DNA from 2 places in the Acetobacter sp. JWB genome. Region 2 is predicted to be linked to the other one. Evidence: riboswitches for the same ligand, from Rfam matches in the RefSeq annotation. Region 2 holds a riboswitch; the other holds the start of a gene.
What was found. Region 2 has a riboswitch for thiamine pyrophosphate ahead of thiD (bifunctional hydroxymethylpyrimidine kinase/phosphomethylpyrimidine kinase). Riboswitches for the same ligand answer to the same signal wherever they lie in the genome.

Region 1: it holds a riboswitch for thiamine pyrophosphate, as region 2 does, so the genes downstream of both, thiC (phosphomethylpyrimidine synthase ThiC) here and thiD (bifunctional hydroxymethylpyrimidine kinase/phosphomethylpyrimidine kinase) in region 2, are expected to answer to the same signal.

The regions. Positions count from the first base shown of each region.
Region 1 covers NZ_CP030871.1:2,595,655-2,599,544, forward strand. The annotation lists gene accC (acetyl-CoA carboxylase biotin carboxylase subunit) at 1-61, shown strand, start outside; gene DS739_RS12270 (sugar porter family MFS transporter) at 153-1,640, opposite strand; TPP riboswitch at 1,812-1,965, shown strand; gene thiC (phosphomethylpyrimidine synthase ThiC) at 2,049-3,890, shown strand, end outside.
Region 2 covers NZ_CP030871.1:1,434,740-1,438,629, reverse strand. The annotation lists gene DS739_RS06850 (TonB-dependent siderophore receptor) at 1-89, opposite strand, end outside; gene DS739_RS06845 (DUF2946 domain-containing protein) at 147-584, opposite strand; gene DS739_RS06840 (hypothetical protein) at 911-1,213, shown strand; gene thiD (bifunctional hydroxymethylpyrimidine kinase/phosphomethylpyrimidine kinase) at 1,287-1,991, opposite strand; TPP riboswitch at 2,152-2,271, opposite strand; gene DS739_RS06830 (GNAT family N-acetyltransferase) at 2,450-2,983, shown strand; gene DS739_RS06825 (amidohydrolase family protein) at 3,085-3,890, opposite strand, start outside.

The sequences.
Region 1 (3,890 bases), 1.2 Mb from region 2:
ATTCCAGAAGGGTGAGTACACCATCCATTGGTTGGAGCAATTTACAGCCAAACCACACTAAACTGCGGTTTGACTGTTTTCGACCACAAAAAACCCGGCGCATCTTTTAGGATGCCGCCGGGTTTTTTGTATTTGGATCTTAAGATCAGCAATTAGGCACTAGGCGTCACCCCAACAGCTTCCTCTTCTTCTTCATCATAGGAGCGAATGCGCGGATCTTGTCCCACACGCGGGCGGAATTCACCACGGCGCAAAGCTGTTTCAATATCTTCCAACGTTGCCCCAGCTGTTTCCGGCACACAGAAGAAAACAAACAAGACAGACGCAAGGTTAACACCAGCATAAATCCACATGGTGCCGCCCAAAGAAACTGTCTGCACCAATGTAAGAGCCGTGGATGTTACCAGCAGATCAGCCCCCCACAGCATGGCCGCATGTATACTGGTTGCCGCAGCACGCATAGGCAGCGGAAACAACTCCGCACCCAAAAGCCAGCCCACAACCTGAATACCGCCAGAATTAAACAGCATAAACAGCAGCAAGAAGGCCACAATCAACCAACTTCCCACACTCCCCTGAGCTGGATGCATGGCAAAAACAATGCCCAGGCCAATAAGGCTTACAACAGAGCCCGGCCCCATAATAAGCACCAAGCGCCGACGGCCAATTTTATCTACAAACAAGCACCCAAGCAGGGTCATGATGAGATAAACAAGCGCGATTCCCAAGCTTGTCAGCAGTGCTGATGAACTCCCAAACCCTGCGTCAGACAAAAAGGTAGGGGTATAGTAGATCATCATCTCCAGCCCACCAGCCTGCGTAAAGAAGGCAATCCCTAAGGCAGCTATCACCGCAGGGCGCACCCAAGGTAGCTTCAGGCCCTTCCAGCCACGCTCATCTTCATCCAGATTTACAACATTGGCGTGGATCTCATTGATCTCGCGCTGAATGACCTTGCGGGAAGAACGCACACGCCCAAGCTGCTCTACCGCAGATTCCAGCCCTTCATTTTCAGCAGTCCAACGTGGGCTTTTGGGCAGAAAAAACATGCTGATAAAAACAAAAGCAGCCGGGATAGCAGCCACAGAAATCATGGGCCGCCAACCCCATTTTTCACGCATGGTAAAACCAACCAAGTTGGCCAGAAAAATGCCAATTCCAATAGCCACGTTAAACAGCGTTACCAAATTGCCGCGCTTGCTGGCTGGGGCCAATTCCGAAATATATGTTGGCACCACCTGCGTAGCCCCACCCACTGCGCAGCCCAAAAATACACGGGCAATAATGAGGCTGGTAAGATTGGGTGCGTAAGAACACGCTAATGCACCAATTACAAAAACTGCGGTAACGACCATAACCGAAACCCGGCGGCCAAAGCGTTCTGATAAGTTGGCAATGCCCATGGCACCAATAACAGCGCCTACCAGAATAGCTGATGTAACAATTTCCTCCTGACCAGCAGTCAGATGAAAATCTTTTGTAATAAGAAGAAGGGCACCAGAAATAATACCGGTATCGTAGCCGTAAAGACCACCACAGATGGCAGAAACAAATGCTGCAATCCACAACACGTGCTTGGCATACGGAGAAATATCGAGATTTTGTATAGCTTCTTGAGCTCGTTTCTTTTCAGATTTCATGCTGTGATTATGCCACGATTAGAAAATTATTGCATAGCTGACATAATTTTATTTATTATGTCACAAATAGGCTTTTATGCCTTACGCATTTCACCCTTCTAAAACGCACGCATACGTTTTTCGTTTCCCTTTGATTTTTCTTGACATAATTGCACTTAAAGCTATCTGCTGTCCGATACCAAGGGGGGTTCCGGTAAGGAACTGAGAGGCTACTTTTTGCACGATTCGTTCGGGCACCGTGGCGACCCTGCCGCCAGAACATGATGTTTTGGCGGGGAACCTGATCCGGCTTATACCGGCGGAGGGACTGGTGCCTGAAAAGACAGATATGTTCTTCCCGAACCTAGCCGCCCACAAAAGCGGAGTCTCTTCAGACCTGTCCTCCTCGGCAGAGGAGACGATGACGTTATGTCTTCAGTTGATTCCAAACAAAACGCGGCCCCTTCCAGTGTAGGGGGCAACCCTAAACCTGCCAACACGGCTGCACCCGCTCCGGGGCATGTCACCACCGGTGCTATCCGTGGTTCATGTAAAGTGTATTCTAGCCCCGCAGATCGGCCAGATATGCGTGTGCCGTTCCGCGAAATCATGCTGGAACCTTCTGCAAACGAACCCCCAGTGCGTGTGTATGATACTTCCGGCCCCTACACAGACAGCACTGTAGAAATTGACGTTAACAAAGGGCTACCCAAAATTCGGGCACCGTGGCTGACTGCCCGCGGTTTTGAGCACATCAAACCGCGTGACATTAAGCCAGAAGATAATGGCAATGCAGAAGGCACCTATCTTGTAGCCCCCTGCCCTGCTCCGCATACCGTGCTTAAGGGGCGAGAAGGCCAGCTTGTTACACAATATGAGTTCGCTAAAGCAGGCATTATTACAGATGAAATGATTTACGTGGCCCACCGCGAAAATCTGGGCCGGCAAAAAGCTGCGGATGATGCCGCACAATGCCTGGAAGATGGCGAATCCTTTGGGGCCAGTATTCCAGAATTCATTACGCCTGAATTTGTCCGGCAGGAAATTGCCCGCGGCCGAGCCATTATTCCGGCAAATATCAACCATCCAGAGTTGGAACCCGTTATTATCGGGCGTAATTTCCTTGTGAAAATTAACGCCAATATCGGCAATTCCGCCATTACGTCATCAGCAGCAGAAGAAGTTGAAAAGCTTGTATGGTCCATTCGCTGGGGTGCGGATACCGTAATGGACCTTTCCACAGGCCGGAACATCCACAATATCCGTGACTGGATTTTACGTAACGCGCCCACACCTATTGGCACAGTGCCACTGTATCAGGCTTTAGAAAAAGTCGGTGGTGATGTCAGCAAACTGAACTGGGAAGTTTTTCGCGATACTCTGATCGAACAGGCAGAACAGGGTGTAGATTACTTTACCATTCATGCGGGCGTACGGTTGCAGCATGTGCCGCTAACAGCTCATCGCGTTACAGGCATTGTTTCACGCGGCGGCTCCATCATGGCAAGCTGGTGCCTAAATGGTCACCGCGAAAGCTTCCTTTACGAACACTTTGCAGACATATGCGACATCATGCGCGCCTATGATGTTTCCTTCTCTTTAGGAGACGGCCTACGACCAGGCAGCATTGCCGATGCTAATGATGCCGCACAGTTTGCCGAACTGGAAACCCTGGGTGAACTCACAGAAATCGCTTGGGCAAAAGGCTGTCAGGTTATGATCGAAGGGCCAGGCCATGTGCCCATGCACAAGATCAAGGCCAACATGGATAAGCAGCTTAAAGAATGTAAGGAGGCCCCCTTCTATACGCTTGGCCCGCTGACCACAGACATTGCACCGGGGTATGACCACATTACATCTGCCATTGGCGCAGCCATGATCGGATGGTTTGGCACCTCTATGCTCTGCTATGTCACACCCAAGGAACATCTGGGCCTACCAGACAGGAATGACGTAAAAACAGGTGTGATCACCTACCGTATTGCAGCGCATGCCGCTGATCTTGCAAAAGGTCATCCATCCGCAAAATATCGGGATGATGCGCTTAGCCGTGCGCGGTTCTCCTTTAGGTGGGAAGATCAGTTCAATCTTTCTTTAGACCCAGATACAGCCTGCGCGTATCATGATGAAACCATGCCGCGGGAGGCACATAAAAGTGCACATTTCTGTTCAATGTGCGGCCCTAAATTCTGTTCAATGCGCATCAGTCAGGATCTGAAGCAAGACGCCATACGCATTGCTGGCATGGAGCAGAAAACAGAAGAATTCCGA
Region 2 (3,890 bases):
CGAGACATACATATCTGTCCTGACAGCGTCATACATAAAGGCTGACAGGGCAGGTTGATGTATCCAGCACATAAGGCTGGCTCCCGCATTAAGGCGGGAATAACAGTTGCTATATTACAAATAGCAGCCGCAAAAACGTGTTCCTGTCAGTAAAGACATGACAGGAGCAGAGGCGGCCCACGTGTATGAGGAAGACCCGTAAAAACACCAGCAGGCGGGGCCCGTGGCGCACGATCATGATAGATCTGCCGCTTTGCCAACAGCATAATGCTTAAAGCAACAAAAACTCCAATAAAGACAATATCGGGCAGTTGCAATAAGGGGCAAAGAGGGCAGAACCCGTTATCATCATGCGAATGGTGTGCGGGATCATGCCCTTCATCATCCGCAGGCATTACCATGGCATCATCCATATCAGGACATGCCGGGCTTTTAAGTGCAGGGCCAATATGAAGGCCAGTAAGGCGTTCAAGCGTAACACGGGGCATTTCCCCAAGCTGCGCATGGCTTTGAAGAAAAAGCTGCCCGACAAGCCCCACCATTACACAAATGGCCACCAGCCATCGGCTGGCAAACAGGCGCATTTTTGCGTGCATGGTGGCTGATCTAGACAAAAATCCTCTCCAAATTGTGCACTTGTTAAAGGAAGATAATTTGCCTTTTGTCAAGGAAGAGTGGTTGGCGTGATCATGTTACACGTAAAAAGCACGGTATAATCTGGCACAAGCCAGAGGTCAGCAGGGCTGTTCTGTTGTGTAGGCAGGTATAGCTGCTCCTATATCAAGTCTATCGCTTTTGCGAATGAAGGAGCGTAACCCAATAAAAGGCCTGCATGAGGCTTTTATCGGCTTCCTGTATTTCAAAACCGAATTCAGGCCTGATTGTTATTCCTACAAAAAGGAAACAAACCATGTCAGCTTACAGCATTTTACGGACTGCCATTGAACAGAAAAAAGCCGTAGCTTTTACGCTTCATGACAAGCCGCAGCTAGGCTCACCTCACGCTCTGGGCAAAGGGGATGGCGTAGAAAAGGTGCTGATGTATCGTGGTGTAGATACACACGAAAAGCGTGTACCTGCCCAAGGGCAGTGGGATTGCCTTGCCGTATCTGACCTGAACGATGTGAAGCTGCTTGCTGACGAGCCGTTCCACCAAGGCCACCCGGATGCCACACAGCGCGCTGGTATTCGTGAAGTGGATATCGAGCTTTAAGATCGCCCTGTTTATCGGCATCACTTAATTTGATGCCGATAAAACCCTTATACAGTTACCAGATGACTAAACATTATTTCCACAAATGATGGAAATGGTGCAGGGGGCCGTGCCCATGCCCGACATCAAGCATATCACTCGCTGCAAGCGCACCATGCAAATATGCTTTTGCTCCTCGCACGCTTTCTTCAACCGATTTAGAAGGGAGAAGAGCCGCTATTGCAGCAGAAAGCGTGCAGCCAGTACCGTGGTCATTACGTGTGCAGATGCGTGGTGCTGCAAACTCAATAATTTTTCCAGCGGAACCATAAAGCAGATCAACACTCTGCGTTGATCCTTCAAGATGTCCCCCCTTTAACAAAACCCATTCCGAACCCAGCTTGGCCAACTCTTTTACCCGTAAGCGCATTTCATCCAGCGTCCATACGGGGTGAGCATTCAGCAAAACACCTGCTTCTGGCAGGTTGGGGGTAATAAGCGTTGCAAGCGGCACCAAAAAGTCTTTGATAGCACTTACCGCGTTGCCTTCCAGCAGGTGATCTCCACTTTTGGCCACCATAACAGGATCAAGCACAATATTTTTTGCACCATGATAATGCAGGCGGTCTGCAATAACCTCAGCAATGCTGCTGTTGGGAACCATCCCTATCTTCACCGCATCCACCCGCACGTCATCAAACACGCTATCAATCTGTTCGCCCACAAATTGCGGGTCTAGGGCCACAAAAGAACGCACGCCTTGAGTGTTCTGGGCCACCACAGCCGTAATGGCCGCCATGCCATACGCCCCATAGCCGAAAATGCTTTAATATCAGCATGAATTCCAGCGCCTCCTGTGGGGTCGGTGCCGGCAATACTCAAAACATTGGCGATCATGGTCAGGCAATTCCCTTTTCGCAAGAACGTAGCTTCCTGCCGCGAAACTCCAGCAAAAAAGGATAGGGTGGCCAAACCTGTCCCTTCGCCGGCATAACCCGGATCAGGTTCAAAGGGTCATTGCGCTGCCTTTTGGCCCTGCAATATCTCAGCTCCATGTCGGAGCCCCCCTCGGTAACACGCAACGTATCAGGGCAAGGGGCTTTATGCACGTAATATTAACAGTAGGTTTGGAGGGCGTCTTCAGTTTTACAGCGGCCTGTGTGATATCCATATCTTTGACACCATGAGAGGCAGGTATTCTTAGAATTACGGTATAAAAGAAATTAGAACAGGCTTTTTACGGAATAATGACTATCCATGACTTTTAGCATACGTACGGCGTGTATTAAGGATGCGCCTGTTCTTCCGCTCATTGAAAAATCCGCCGCGCAGATTTTTCGGCAAATTCCTTCATTAAGCTGGATAGCCGATCACGCCGTTTTGCCGGTGGATACGCATCTTGCTGCCATAACCACAGGCACAAGCTGGGTTGCTATTGATAAGCAGGGCCACCCAATTGCTTTTCTTTGTGCGCAAATATACGCGCAGGAATTGCATATTCTAGAAATATCCGTTTGCAAAAAAGAGCAGGGGCGGGGCATAGGCACCGCGCTGCTTTACACGGCATGTAGTTGGGCAAAAGCATATGGCCTTAGAGCCGTCACTCTGACGACTTTTCGTGATCTACCGTGGAGTGCGCCTTTTTATGCGCGTCTCGGTTTCAAGATACTTCCAGAAGGCTTAATAAGCCCAAGGTTAGCTGCTATATTACAGGATGAGGTAAAAAGTGGTTTTTCCAAACAAACCCGCTGCGCTATGCAATTGAGCCTGAGCCACTTTAAGCCCGCATAATCTGCTACAAGCCTTTTATAGCACAAATGGCAATCAAACAGCCGCAAAGCGTAGTATCCCAGCCTTATACATTGAAATGGCTGGGATATTCACACAGATTTTTATTTTTGCAGTACAGGCGCAGAAATGGCGACGCCGTTTTCCCATGTTTCAATAATTTTGTCGGCATTTGCAATGTTGGTTGCGGGGTTACCGGTAACAACTAACACATCAGCCCGTTTGCCCGGCGCCAATACGCCACGGTCAGAAAGATCCAGCAAATCTGCTGCGTTCTGTGTGGCGATATGAATAGTCTCTAAAGGTGTCAGGCCGGCCTGCACTATAAGGGCCAGTTCCCGATGTTCTGCTACGCCGGGCACTCGTAAAGGGGTGGCACCGCTATCTGTGCCAAAGCCGATTTTTACGCCCGCATCATGCAATGTTTTCAGGTTTTGTAGGTTCATTGCCAAAGATGTGCGGGCAAAATCGACCTGTTTGCCCGTTTTGTGCTGCGCCTGCCATGCTGGATCGTTAATCTGTTTTTGTAGAGGGCCAGAAAGACCGGCTGTTGCAAAGGGTGTTTGCGTCCACGGTGCGCGATCAGCCCATGCTGTGGTGGCTTCATCAAGCTGAAGGGTGGCAATATACCAGATCCCGCGGGCTTTAAGCGTTGCAATCAAATCCGGTGTAACGGGTTTGTCTCGTATGCCGTGGGCCAAAATATCCACTCCGGCGGCCACAACATGCTGAGCGTCTTCCAGATCATGAATATGCGCCGCCACACGTAGCTTGCGTTTATGGGATTCCTCTACAACGGCGGTAATAACATCTGGGCTCATTTTAACAGGCAGTGTGCCATCAAAATCATCAACCCAGATTTTAACCAGATCCGTGCCTTCATCTGCCATTGTGTCCACGGCTTCTCGGG